DNA from 2 places in the Halomonas sp. HNIBRBA4712 genome. Region 2 is predicted to be linked to the other one. Evidence: predicted binding sites of a transcription regulator. Region 2 holds the regulator's gene; the other holds the start of a gene.
What was found. The regulator FliA, encoded in region 2, starts transcription of late flagellar genes. The targets are predictions, from matches to a motif close to CTAAAGTTNNNNNNNNNNCNGCCGATA.
Positions count from the first base shown of each region.

Region 1: the regulator FliA is predicted to act here: its motif matches at 2,391-2,417, upstream of fliD (flagellar filament capping protein FliD).

Region 1 covers NZ_JBIFXR010000001.1:397,052-404,040, forward strand. Annotated here, with positions in the region: gene ACGK9R_RS01895 (hypothetical protein) at 308-619, opposite strand; gene fliD (flagellar filament capping protein FliD) at 961-2,316, shown strand; gene fliD (flagellar filament capping protein FliD) at 2,471-3,850, shown strand; gene ACGK9R_RS01910 (flagellin) at 4,058-4,939, shown strand; gene ACGK9R_RS01915 (glycosyltransferase) at 5,305-6,989, shown strand, end outside.
Region 2 covers NZ_JBIFXR010000001.1:46,080-53,068, reverse strand. Annotated here, with positions in the region: gene ACGK9R_RS00285 (Crp/Fnr family transcriptional regulator) at 1-550, shown strand, start outside; gene ACGK9R_RS00280 (hypothetical protein) at 602-1,147, shown strand; gene ACGK9R_RS00275 (flagellar motor protein MotB) at 1,184-1,825, opposite strand; gene ACGK9R_RS00270 (motility protein A) at 1,830-2,645, opposite strand; gene ACGK9R_RS00265 (RNA polymerase sigma factor FliA) at 2,687-3,385, opposite strand; gene ACGK9R_RS00260 (flagellar protein FlhE) at 3,405-3,821, opposite strand; gene ACGK9R_RS00255 (hypothetical protein) at 3,857-4,333, opposite strand; gene flhF (flagellar biosynthesis protein FlhF) at 4,330-6,459, opposite strand; gene flhA (flagellar biosynthesis protein FlhA) at 6,500-6,989, opposite strand, start outside.

The DNA of each region.
Region 1 (6,989 bases), 350 kb from region 2:
CACGCGGGCGGTCTCTCGAAAAGCGTAGAGTGTGCGGCACATCCGCGCACGCAAATTAGGCAAAGAACTTAAAAGCCTGCTAATCTGAGGGTGTTGCCTTTGAGGGGAAAGCAACCCCTTGATTTTCCTAAACGCAAAAAGCAAGGAGCGCCGTTATGCGTAACATCATCTATATCGTGGGCCTGGTGGTAGTCGTTCTGTTCATTCTTTCGATGCTTGGCCTTCGCTGATTAAAGTGTTGTGCCAAACACAAACGCCCGCATACGCGGGCGTTTTTACGTTCAGGGCTTGACGTTTATTCGCAGGTTCAGGCGCAATCCGCCGCGCCCTGACCAAACAAATCGAACACCATCTCTCGACCCAGCCGGGTCAGCACGAAGCGGCCCTCTTCGGTGGTAGTACCCGCCGCCCCCGCCTCGAGCGTTTCACGACACGCCGCCCAGCCTGAACCCCGCGCCTCGAGCTCGGCCATTTCGCCCCTCGTCAGCCCGCATCCCGGCAGCGTCACCGTTTCCAGTACGTGGCCATTGTCATGCAGAAGCTCCGCCAGCGTGAACAGGCACTGACGCAGCCGGGAAGGGTGAACGAAAGCGGGGGCGGTATCACCGTCGCAAGGCATGAAGGGGCTCCAACGATTAACGAACAATGTTTTGCAAGTGTAAAGCAAGAGAAGGTTTTAGACCAAGGTCTAAGACGTGGGGCGGTCAACGCTTGATCGAGGCATGATTCGAGGCATATGACCGAGAGCGGTATGGCTCCCAATGACACAAAGAGCGGGTGTGCAGGAGCCATCCATTAATTTAAATATTCCAAAGATTACAGAAGTTAACCCTTAATTGAGTTAAAAGTGGCGCCACGATTAAAGAAGTCGTTTGGTTGGCCGATAGCTAATGCACTATCACAGATAAATTTCGGCTCGCCTAAAAGACCAAGCGAGTTTATTCAAAGGGGCAGCAATCGATGGCTTCCATTTCTTCTCTGGGCATTGGCTCGGGACTTGATCTGAACGGATTATTGGATCAGCTTCAAACCGCCGAACGTGCCAAGCTTCAACCCATTGCAGAGCAGGTGCAGTCTGCCAATGCCACCGTTTCAGCCTATGGAACGCTGAAGAGCGCTGTTTCCACGTTTCAGGATGCCACCCAGGCGCTGAACGATACGGCGTCGTTTGAAAGCCTGACCACCAATGTTGAGGGCGACGGTGTTAGTGCCGTCACGTCAAACAAAGCACAGGCGGGCAGGTACGACGTACAGGTCAGTCAACTGGCAACTGCCGGTAGCCTCGTGACAGAGCGTTTGGATAGCGCCGATGAAAGCGTTGTCAGCGGTGAGCAAACGCTAAGCTTCGCACTCTCTGAGGGAAGCATGCCCGATATTACGATCGCCGATGGCAGCTCGCTTGAGGGCATTCGAGACGCCATCAATGATCAAGGAAATGGGCAGGTCACTGCCTCCATCATCAATGATGGGCAAGGCTATCGGCTTTCGGTCATGTCGAGCGAGACCGGCGTCGACGCCAGCATCGAAAGCACCAATTTTTCCACTATTTTGTCGGGTGACGCGATCACCTCGGACGTTCAGGTCGTGCAAAAAGGCCAGGACGCGGCGTTCAACGTCAACGGTATCGATATCGTCAGCGCTTCCAATCAGGTCGAGGGCGCCATTCAAGGCATGACGTTGACGCTGACGGAGGCGGGCACTTCGAACACTATCAAGGTCGAACAGGATGACGAAGCGCTGCGCGAGAACGTGAACACCTTCGTGGAGAGCTTCAATCAGCTCAAGAGTACCTTGAACACTCTCACCCGCTTTGACGTGGAAACGGGTCAAGCAGGTGGCTTGAACGCCGATTCGACCACGCGAGCAGTCGAGCGGGAGCTTCGGCAAGCGATCACTAGCGGTACAATGGGTGATGGCTTCAGCGTGCTTTCCGATGTCGGCATTTCACTGCAAACCGATGGCACCCTCAAGGTCGATGATGACAAGCTGGATAGCGTCATTGCTACCCAGCCGGATGCGCTGGCTGATTTTTTTGCCGGTAGCAGCGAAGGAGGCGGCATGGCAGGACAGATCAATACCTCTCTTGAGCGCCTGGTTGGAGATGGCGGGCGTCTCGATACGGCGAAAGCCAACTCTGAAAGCCGCGTCGAATCGCTCGAGCAGCGCTATGCTCGCACCGAAGAGCGCATCGATCAGACCGTGGCGCGTTACCGCACCCAGTTTCAGGCAATGGATAGCATGGTGGCACAAATGAACCAGACCGGTGCCTATCTCGAACAGCAGCTGGGAATGCTATCCCAAACCAACCAGGGCTAGGTCGCACTCTTGAAGGCTCTTGATGCTCGGCCATACAGCGCCGGGCATTTTTTCCCGGGATTTTCCTGGAGCGGCTAAAGTTCGTTATCACTCAGCCGATAAACAAGGTAATCAACTTACTCTCTTTGCTACTTATTACTCGAGGATTTAACCCATGGCATCAATCTCCGCGCTTGGTGTAGGTTCCGGGTTGGACTTGAACGGTCTGGTGGATCAGCTCAAAGCCGCTGAGCGTCAGAAGCTTACTCCCGTTTTACAGCAGCAAAGTGCCCAAAAGACAAAAATTTCCGCCTATGGGCGTCTCGAATCGGCGATGGACCGGGTCAACACCTCGGTCAAGGCGCTAAACGATGCCTCGACCTTCAAACAGCAAAAGAGCACGGTAACCGGCAGTGGCGTTTTGGCCACGGCGGGCGAGAAGGCCAACCCCGGGCGCTTTGAAATTAGCGTGTCTCAGCTGGCCCGCGCCGGAAGCGCCGCCTCGCAAAGTGTCGCACTTGATCAGGTGCTCACAACGACAGACACTAGGCTCAAGTTGGATTTCGGCGCCACCTATACCAATGGTGAGTTCGATAGCAGCGCCGCGCCCAAAAGCAGCTACGAGATCGATATCAAGGCGGGAAGCACGCTGGCCCAAGTGCGTGACCAGATCAACGCAGACAAGGAATCTGGCGTAACCGCGTCCCTGGTCAACGACGGAACCGGATACCGCTTGGCGCTCAGCTCTAAAGAAACGGGGAAGGACGCCTCGCTCACAGGGTTTTCCGGTCTCGATGGACTTTCAATGGATAGCACGACGGTGCGGCCAGGCCAGGACGCCGCGCTCAACGTCAACGGCATCGCGATCACCAGCAAGACCAACCGCGTCGAAGGTGCGATCGAGGGTGTAACGCTCGATCTCACCGCCGTGTCGGAATCCCCTGCCATCCTGGTCATCGAACGAGATAACGATTCATTAAAAGAGGCCATCAACAACTTCGTTAGCAACTACAACGAAATGAAATCGACTGTAGGGCGCATGACCCAGTTCAATGGTGCCGGTGAAACATCGGGAGAGCTGGTGGGCGACCGCACCGTGCGCACCATCGAAAACCGGTTGAGCCGCGATATCAGCGACAGCTTGGCGGGTGGCGATATTACGCGGCTGTCAGAAATCGGCATCTCTATCGATGAGCGCGGGCGCTTGAAGGTCGATGAAGAAAAGCTCGACGCCGCCGTTGCCAATGACCCTGAAGGCCTATCCGCCTTTTTCGCCGGTGATAGCAAGGAAGCAGGGTTTGCAGGACGGTTGAGCGCTACATTGACCACCATTACCTCAGAAGACGGCATTATCAAGAGCTCAGTGATTAGCGCCGAGCAACGCATCGATAGCCTGGATAAACGCAAGGAACGAATGGAGGCCAGCATCGAACGAAACGTGGAGCGCTACCGTAGGCAGTTTGCCCAGCTGGACGGCATGATTGCTCAGATGAACTCCATGAGTAGCTACCTGGGCCAGCAGTTCGATATGCTGAGCAATATGCAGAAGAAATAACGCGCTTAGTGCTATCTGAACGCTACGGCGTTACATACTGACGACGGGGCCCTCAAGGTCCCGTTTTACGTTTCGGTACCTAATTTTTTGAAAAAAAATAGTGAAGAGGGCTAAAGAAACGGAGTGCGGCGCCGTTAATTATAATAACGGCGATGCAAGCGCCGCCAAGCAGGCCACAGGGCCGGTTAATCTTTCAGGAGAACTACCATGTCTGTAATCAACACCAACATCACTTCCATGATCGGCCAGAACAACCTGCGCTCTTCACAAAGCATGCTGGCTCAAGCGCAAGAGCGTCTCTCTTCTGGTTTGCGCATCAACAGCGCCTCCGACGACGCTGCCGGTCAGGCCATCGCCAACAAGATGACCGCTCAAATCAAGGGCATGGATCAGGCGAGCCGTAATGCCAGCGATGGTATCTCTCTGGTGCAGACCATGGAAGGCGGTCTGGATCAGATCAACGACAACCTGCAGCGTATTCGCGAACTGGCGGTACAGGGTGCCAATGATACCAATACGGATGAAGATCGTACGGCCATTACCACTGAAATCAATGAGCGCTTGGCCGAGATTGATCGTGTGGCTGGCAGCAACAACTTCAACGGCACGAGCCTGCTGAACGTTAGTGGCGGCGGTACTTTGAGGATTCAGGTTGGCGCTAATATCGATTCTGAAGACGTTATTACAGTATCTACCTTGGATGCTACAGTTTCGGGCTTGGGCTTGAGCGGTGGCGGTCTTTCAGGCAGCACCTTTATAGCTGGTAGCTCCACAGATGGTACAGCTACAAGTGGTAGTACCGCGCATCAAAACTTCCAAAGCCTGATTGACTCTGTTGATACAGCTGTCGAGGCACTCGACACCAACCGTGCGACTTTGGGTGCCACTCTTAACCGCTTTGACTCAGTAATCGACAACCTGGCAACCACGACGACCAACCTGTCCGAAGCACGCTCACGTATTGAGGATGCCGACTACGCCGTCGAAGTCTCCAACATGACCCGTGCCAACATCCTTCAGCAGGCGGGCACCTCCATGCTGGCACAGGCTAACCAGACGCCGCAGTCCGTACTGTCTCTGCTGGGCTAATTCCTTAGCCGGTATGTTGTGCCAGAAAGTAACGACGGGGCCATTTGGCCCCGTTTTATTGTGTGAGAGATAAGGGAAGAAAAAGTGGCATGTTCAGTATGTGGTTCAGGAAGCCATACGGCGCGGAATTGTCCCAAGCCCCAACGTTGCTCTTATTGCAACCGCATTGGGCACAATATTCAAACCTGTCCGGAGGCTAGACGTTGTAGCCTTTGTGGTAGTTATCAGCATGATAAGCGTATCTGCCCAGATCGTTAGAGTTTATGGTTTGAAAACCAATGTAAATACAGCTGCATTCAAACCTTTGCAGCGAGCGCTTGCACAGTAAACTAGGCATATCGCCTTTTTTCTGTGTGAGCTGCTTCGTGGTCAAGAATACTCCTTCTGCTAGTCAAAAACGCAAGCCCCGCCTGTTGTGGGCTAATCCTTTCTGTCTGATGGATACTTCCAGCGGTGCCAGCATGACCGTGCGCCAAATGCTGCTGCAACTCATAGCCTGTGGTTACGATATTAAGGTGTTGGGGGCAACAGTATTCGATGATCCCAAGGGGATGGCGCTTCTCAAGAAGCAGTTCGCTGACCTCGATTCCCATCTGCATCAGTTGATCGACGCGGAAGATGGACCTCTGACCCATCAAATGCTGGTGAGCTATAGTCATAACCGGCATCACTTTACCACACACGAAGAAGGGCTATGGTATAGCCAGTATTTGTATCTTCTGGATTCCTTCAAGCCTGATGTCGTGTGGTTCTACGGCGGTCAGACCGTCGACATGCTGATTGCCGATGAAGCCCGGGATCGCGGTATCCCGGTCGCGTTTTACCTGGCCAATGGCAACTACAAATCGCCGCGTTGGTGCCGGGACATCGATCTGATCGTGACCGATAGCCAGTCAACGGCGGACATGTATCGCAAGGAAGTAGGATTTACCTCCACGCCGGTAGGCAAGTTTATTGCTTCGGATCGTTTCGTTGCTGAACAACACGAGCGCAAACGGCTACTTTTCGTGAATCCAAGCTGGCCAAAAGGCGCAAGCGTCTTCGTACAGTTGGCTGAAAAGCTGGAGCGCGAGAGACCGGACATCGAACTCGAGGTCGTGGAGGCCCGTGCCGACTGGTCGGCGGTGTTGCGTGAAACCACCAAGCGGATGGGCCAACAGCGCAGCAGTCTAAGCAATGTGACCATGACGGCCAACACCAGTGACATGCGGGGCCCCTATAGCCGCGCACGCGTATTGGCGGCGCCTAGCCTCTGGTGGGAAAGCTCCGGTCGGGTACTTGCCGAAGCCATGCTCAACGGCATCCCCGCACTGATCACCAACCGGGGCGGCATGCCTGAAATGACAGGCGATGCAGGGATAGCGTTTGATTTCCCCGAACAGTGTTACGAAGAACCCTACCAGCACCTACTCAGTGAGCAAGAGCTACAGCCGCTATTCGATGCAGCGGTGGCGTTTTTCGACGACGAAGCGCTTTATCAGGAGTATGTGATTCGAGCCTACAATGTCGGGAAACAGAGGCATCATATTGATCGTGCTACCGAAAGGTTGATCAATGCCTTGGCTCCTTTAGTACGCGAGCGTGCCGGTAATAAGGACTTCTCAATCAGTCAGAAGAAACGCCATCGGCAGCGCCTCCCGAGCAGGGCGACTAAGCCCGAGCTGAAAACGGATCGTTCTCTGGAGCAGTTGATCAATGGCAAATCCAGAAACGTATCGGGTAATGAAAGTCAAACGACCAAACTGCACCTGTCAGAGAATTTTACTTGGCAGTTCAAGGGCAAGATTATCGTTCTCGATAACCGGGCCAGCTTGATCAAAACTGGGTTAGCGGAACAAATGGTGTCGACCGGAGCCTTCGGTATCGTTGCCTTCGACCCAGCCAGCGAGATAAAAGAGCCTAAACAGTATGAAGGTAGTGAGGCGATTCAATTATTCCAGCATGCACTGCTGGGCGATGGGCAGCCAGCTACGCTGCATGCATGTGTCGCACCCGAAATGACCAGTACGCTAGCACCATTGCCAACAGAGAAACTACCCGAACGCCACCA
Region 2 (6,989 bases):
CCTGGAAAACGGCGATCGTCACATCATGGAAGTGTTTCTGCCCGGCGATATCATCGGCCTTCGCGAGTTCGCTTTTTCCCAGCGCCTGGAGAACGTGCGCTTCATCACCGACTGTGTGGTGTGCCGCTTTCCCCACAAGCGCATGATCGATCTGTTCAGCCAGTCGCTTCCGCTGACCTCGGTCATGTTCGCCATCAGCAGCCGCCAGCAGTCGCTTCTGACCGAGCGGCTGGTAAATCTGGCAAGGCGCAGCGCGCGCCAGAAAATGGCCCACTTCATCCATGAAATGTACGTGCGCCTGAGCCAGACCAACCCGGATCTGACCGGGCAGTTTCGCCTGCCGCTCTCCCAGGAGCAGCTTGCTGACGTTTTGGGGCTGAGCCCGGTGCACGTCAGCCGCACCTTCACCGCGCTCAGCGAGGCGGGGCTGGTTTATCGCGACCGCCATCATGTCAACGTTCCCGACCTCAAGGCGCTGGCCGCCGAAGGCGAGTTCGACGACTGCTACCTGAGCGATAACGTGCGGCCCCTGCTTGGCCAGACCGGCTGACCCGGGCCCGTTTTGACCGACTTGTTTCATTCACCGTTTGGCGCTTTTTCCATGATCCACCGTTTCTCCTTGCTGCTCGCGCTCGGCGCGGCGGGGCTCGCTTTCGCCGCCGGCGCCCAGGCGGCCAGCTTTCCCGTCAGCGACCAGGTGCGCTTCGGCGCCTGGCAGAGCGCGACTCTCGAGGATGGCGATAAGCGCCACTTTCGCGCGCTGGAAAGCGAAAGCTACTCGGACGCCACGCTGAGCGTGAACGCCACCGCCGGTATCTGCCACCTGCCCTGGCTCGAAATGCGCGTGACGCTGGCCGAGTCGCAAACCGAGAGCCGTACCACCCGGCTGGTACCGGCGCGGCTGCGCGTCGACCAGACGCCGATGCTGGAGACGATGGCGGAGTTCATCGTCGAAGAGGGCGACGACGGCTTCTACAGCCACTTCTATCTGGGCGATCTCGCGGCGCTGCTTTCGCGAATGAGCCAGGGCGAAAAGCTCTTCATCGGCTTCGAGCAGGAGGACGGCGCGCCCTGGACCATGACCTTCACGCTCGACGGCGCAGGCCAAGCGATCAGCGAAATGCAGCGGCGCTGCGAAAGCGCTTAGGCTCTGTATGACGCTCGTCGACTTTACACACCGCCCCTAGGGCGCGGGCTTGCGCAGTACGAATTCGACGCGCCGGTTGGCGGCGCGCCCCGAGGCGGTGTCGTTGCCTTCGAGTGGGCGCGTATCGGCGTAGCCCACGGCGCGCAGCCGCGCTCGCGCTACGCCGTCCTCCTCGAGATGACGCACCACCGCGATCGCCCGCCCGGTCGAAAGCTCCCAGTTGGAAGCAAACGCCGCGGTGGCAATGGGCACGTTATCGGTATGCCCCTCCACCGACACCTCGCCGTCGAAGGTGTCGATCACCTCGCCCAACCGCTCGAGCACGTCTTCGCCCTGGGCGGTCAGCTCGGCGTCGCCGCTGGCGAACAGCAGGCTGTCGTTAACGCGCAGCGTCACGCCTTCGCGGCCCTGGCTCACACTCACGCCCTGAATATCGAGCGCCGCCATCGCAGGCGACAGCCCGCTCTGGCGGGGTAACAGCCCTGAAGAGAGCGGCTCAAGCCCGCCGCCGGTTTGTGCAGCCTCGCCGTCGCCGCCTACCGGGGTCAGCGCCAGCAGTAGCACGAACAGCGTGATCAAGAGCGTCAGCACGTCAAGGTAGCTGGTCAGCCACCCTTCATCGCCCTCGCCTGCCGTGAACGGTGACTCCAGCGCGTGGCGGGCGTCGCGGTTGAGCATGGCGCTACCCTTTCGCCGTTACGCCGCCGCCCGGGCGCGGCTTCACGTGGGGGTCGTTGATCTCGTCGTGGTAGTTGGCGATAAACGAATTGAGCGTCTCTTCGATGAACGACGGCAGGCGGCGCTTGGTGATCAGCGAGATACCTTCGAGCACCATATTCATGGTGATCAGGCGCTCCTCGGTGCGCCGCTCGAGCTTCACCGCGATCGGCTTGAACACCAGGTTGGCAAGCAAAATGCCGTAGAAGGTGGTCAGCAGCGCTACCGCCATGCGCGGGCCGATCACCTCGAGATTGCCCGCGTCCATTATCTCGAGCATGTTGACCAGCCCCACCAGGGTGCCGATCATGCCAAACGCCGGGGCATAGGTCGCCATGGTGCGAAAGATCTGCGCCTCGGCGTGCTCGCGCGCCTTGAGTCGGGCGATGCGCCAGCGCAGCATGTCGAAGATTTCATCTTCCTTGGTATTGGCGATGACCAGCTGGATACCGGTGCGTAGAAACGGGTTGCGGGTGTGCTCGAGCTCGCGCTCGACCGCGCGCACGTCGCCCTTGAACCAGAGCCTGGCCATCGATACCAGCTCCTCGATGTCGTCGCGCACGAAGGTGTTCTCGCGGCGAAACACCAGCCCCACCAGGCGCACCACCCGCACTACCTCCTTGAGCGGGTAGCTGATGAAGGTCGCCGCCAGCGTACCGGTCACCACGATGGCAAGGCCGGGCAGGTTGATGAAGCTTTCCGGGGTCTCGGCGGTGAAAAACAGCACGCTCACCAGCAGGAGAATGCTGGCGCCTATTCCGATCAGGGTAGAGGGGTTCATCGACGGCTCCTCGCCGGTTGAAGTGGACGGTAAACGGCGGCTCAGTCCGCCTCGTAGAGGCGCGCGCGCAGCCGGCCGATGGCCTGGCTGTGCAGCTGCGACACCCGCGACTCGGTGACGCCCAGCACGGCGCCGACCTCCTTGAGGTTGAGCTCTTCCTGGTAGTAGAGCGCCATCAAGAGCTTCTCGCGCTCCGGCAGCGCCTCGATCGCCGCGATCAGCACGTCGCGCTGCTGGCCATCCAGAAGCTCCTCGAAGGGCGCGTTCTGCGCCTCCTGAATCGGCTCGCCCCCCTCTTCCAGAAGCTCCTCGAAAGGCAGCAGGTGGCCGCTGTTGGTGTCGGCGAGCAGCTGCTGGTACTCGGTCAGCGGCATCTCCAGGTGGCGGGCGATTTCGCTCTCTTCCGGGGCGCGCCCAAGGCTCTGCTCGAGATGGCGAATGCCTTCGTCCATGGCGCGGGCCGAGCGGCGCACGCTTCTCGGCAGCCAGTCGCGGGTGCGCAGCTCGTCGACCATCGCGCCGCGAATGCGCTGGCTGGCAAAGGTGGCAAAGCTTGCGCCCTGGCCGGCGTCGAAGCGCCCCAGCGCCTCCAGAAGACCGACCATGCCCGCCTGGATCAGATCATCGAGCTCGATGCTGGCGGGCAGGCGAACCTGCAACGCCAGCGCCTGACGACGCACCAGCGGCATGTGCTGGGAGATCATCTCGCTGTGTTGAATTCTGCCCTGTGCTGTATACATCGGCGTGCCCTGTGGCTAGTCACTGGTAGTTCACGATGACGTGAAGCCCCTTCACCTGTACCGGGCGCTGGTGGGGTGCCAGCGCGAAGCGAAACGCAAGCGGCGCCCCGGCGGAGAGCCCGGCAAGCCCGGTGACACTTCCGCGCTGGCCGTCGAGGGCCACACAGCGCTCCGGGTGGCAAAGCCAGGCGCGAATAGCAGCGCCCGGCGGCGCCTCGAAGCGCCAGTTCACCCGCTCGATGCGCCCGCGCTGGACCTCGGCCAGCGCCGGTGGCGAAAGCGCCTGGCTTTCGCTCGCCCGGTCGCTCATCGCCACCATCAGCCCGCTCGCCTGGGTGCTCCAGCTGCCGCTTCCGGCCAGCGCCGCAAGCGGCAGCGAGGCGGCGATTAACGCCACGAGCAAGCCGGCAAGCAGTCTGGCAACGATGTTTTTCATCCCGCACCTCGCTAAATCGACCTGGCCATTATGACTTACCTGGCGAGGATCAAAAGCTCGATATTCAGGTAGTTCGCAGCGGTTTTCTGCAGATTCTCCAGCAGCCCCCGGCGCGGCAGCCCCGGTTCGTGCAGCGCCAAAAGCCGATGCGGGCCGCCGTTATCGTGCAAAAGCCGAAGCGTTCGGTACATGGGCGCGAAGGCGTCGGCGTCGCTTTGCACCCAGAGCGCCCAGCGGGCGTAGCGGGCGGTCAGCGCGTCGAGCGGCGCGGTAGCGTCCACCGCCACGATGTCCCAACTCTCCGGCGTGGCCGCCCAGCGCCGGCCGAGCGCCGCCCACTCACAAAGCCGCGCCTTGACCGGCTCGGGGCTGGTGGACGCCAGTCCCACCACCGCCAGCGGCCGGCGCGGGGCGGGCGCTTCGGCCTTCTGAACCTCGGCGTTTTTTTCCGCGGCGCCGGCGCGCAGGCTCGCCCACTGACGCAGGCCCGCGGCCTGGTCATTGTCACTCACGCCAGGGCCTCGCGGCTGACGCTGCCGAGCTGGCGGATGGCGTCACGAGTCATCAGGGTGTGCAAAAGCGCCTCCAGCAGCGCCGCGTCGCGGCGCTTGCGCGAGGTACGCGCCAGGCGCAGCAGCTGCTGTCTGAGCGCCTGCGCCTGCTCATCCTCGGCGTTGTCCAGGTGAGTCGCGACTGCCGCCGCGCCGCTGGCCATTAGAAGGCGCAGCGGCACGCTCACCTCGCCGCCGTCGGCCTCCTTCAGCGTCTGCCAGGCGCGTTTGGTCAGCGCGGTCGCGCCTTCACTTTGCAGCTGGGTCACCAGCAGCGAAAACGTTTCGGTGCCGAGCCGGGCCGGGGTCAGCCAGTAGCGCCGCGCCACGCGCTGGGCGGTTTCCGGGTCGCGAAGCTCCCCCACCCAGGCGATCAAGCGGCGCCCTTCGCGATCATCGACCTCGGCGTGGGCGCTGTAGAGTTCAAGCGTTTGGCCGCGAAAGCGCACGGCCTCGCGGTGGGCAAGGGCGCTATCGGCGAACAGCGCCGTCAGCGCGTGGCGCTCACCCTGCCACTCTACCCGCTGACTGCCGCTGACGCGGCTGATCCAGGTCAAACGTTCGGCTTCCAGCGCGTCCAGCGTGTCAGCCTCGGCCAGGGTCGGCAGCAGATGCACCGCGGCCTGGTGCTGGGCCTCGATGCGCGCTTGCCAGCCGGCGTTCTGGCGGTGTTGCAACAGCGTCAGCGCGCAGAGCCGGCCGTCGGCGTCGAGCGCCATATCCGGCATCGCCCAGGCCACGCCGCGCTCGGCCCGCCGCGGCGACCACGCCACGCCCAGCGCGTTCTGCTCCCGGGCGCGATCTGCCAGCGCCTCCAGGCGCCGGTCGTGCAGCACACCGGGCAGCGCGGCGATGTCCCAGGCCGCCTCGAGCAGCGCAAAGCCGGCCACGCGCTTTCGCAGCCCGGCCAGCAGCAGGCTCAGCCGCCGCCCCTGGCCCAGCACGTCTCTTGACCAGCGCGGCGACAGCGTATCGACAGCCCAGGCCTGGGGCGCGGTAGCGGTGGGCATCGCGGCGGCCAGCGCCTGATCGACCAGCGTCGCCGGGTCGGCCAGCGCCATGTCCTCCGGCACCCGCTGGCCGTGGGAGCAGAACAGCACGCGCAGGCCATGGCGCATGACGATATCCAGAAGCGGCGCGAGCCGGCCGGCCTCGTCCTGCTTGGTGATGATGCACTCGTCGAGCTCCGCGCCGGCGGCGCGGGCGGCCTGACGGTAGCGCAGCACCACCTCCTCGAGGGTGTCGGGTTGGCTGGCGGCGTTGAGCACCAGCACCAGGCGCACTTTCGAGCCACCGCCCTGGAGCTGGTCGACCTGCTCGATCACGCGCTGGTCGCGCTGGCTCATGCCGACGGTGTCGACGATCACCCACTGCTTGCCGCCCAGCCGCCCGAGCAGCTCGTCGATCGGCTGCTCCTGGTCGAGGGCGTACATCGGTGTGTCGAGCAGGCGGGCGTAGATGCGCAGCTGCTCGTGAGCGCCGATACGAAAGCTGTCGGTCGTGACCAGCGCCACCGGCCGGGTACCGTGGCGCATGACGAACCGCGCGGCGAGCTTGGCGGTGGTGGTGGTCTTGCCCACCCCGGTGGGCCCGACCAGCGCGACGATTCCGCTCTGCTCGAAAAAGTCCGCTTCACGCTCGAGCACGGCAAGCCGCGCGATCAGCTGGTCGCGCAGCCACGCCATGACCGGCGCGTCACGAACGTCGCGCGCGGCCAGCGCAGCGGGCAGCGCCTCGCTTAACTCCTCGCCAAGCTCGGCGCCAAAGCCGAGCCCGGCGAGCAGTGCTTTGAGCGAAGCGTCCGTGCTCGGCGCGGACTCGGGGTGGGTGCGCGACAGCAGCGCGCGCATGTCCTGCATTTCGCGCAGCAGGCGTTCGCTGAGCGCATCGAAAGGGTGTTCGGCGGGGGCCGGCGCGGGCGGGCTCGGCTCGGCGTGGTCGAGCGCGGCGTCGTCGGCCATGGCCAGAATCTCCACGCCGTCGTCACTGCGCCGGTTGGCCACGATCAGCGCTTCGTCGCCGAGCGCGGCGCGCACCTGGCGCATGACATCGCGGCTGTTCGTTCCCACAAAGCGTCTTACGCTCATACGTCTCCTCTCGCGTTGTTCGAAGCGGCGCGGTCAAGGCTCATCGCGACCCGCCCACCAGCGTCGAGATTCGAAGCGTCCGGTCGTCGGGAATCTCGGCCTGGGACATCACTACCAGGTGGCGCAGCCGGCGGCGCAGAAAGCGCGCGACCACCGGGCGCAGCGAGTGCTGCACCACCAGCACCGGCGGCTCGCCGCTGGCTTCCTGGCGCTCCAGCGCCTGCTGGGTCTGATTCATCAGGGTGTCGGCCAGCCCCGGCTCCATGGCGCCGTTGCCGTTCATGGCCTGGATCAGCACCTGCTCGAGCTGGGCGTCCAGGCCGATGACGTTGAGCGTCTCCTGACCTGCGAACCACTGCTGGGTGATCGCCCGGCCCAGGCTCACGCGCACCAGCGCGGTCAGCTCGCCCGGGTCCTTCTGGTTACCGGCGAACTCGGCCAGGGTGTCGAGAATGGTGCGCATGTCGCGAATCGAGACGTCCTCTTCGAGCAGGTTCTGCAGGATGCGCTGGAGTACGGTGAGCGAGATC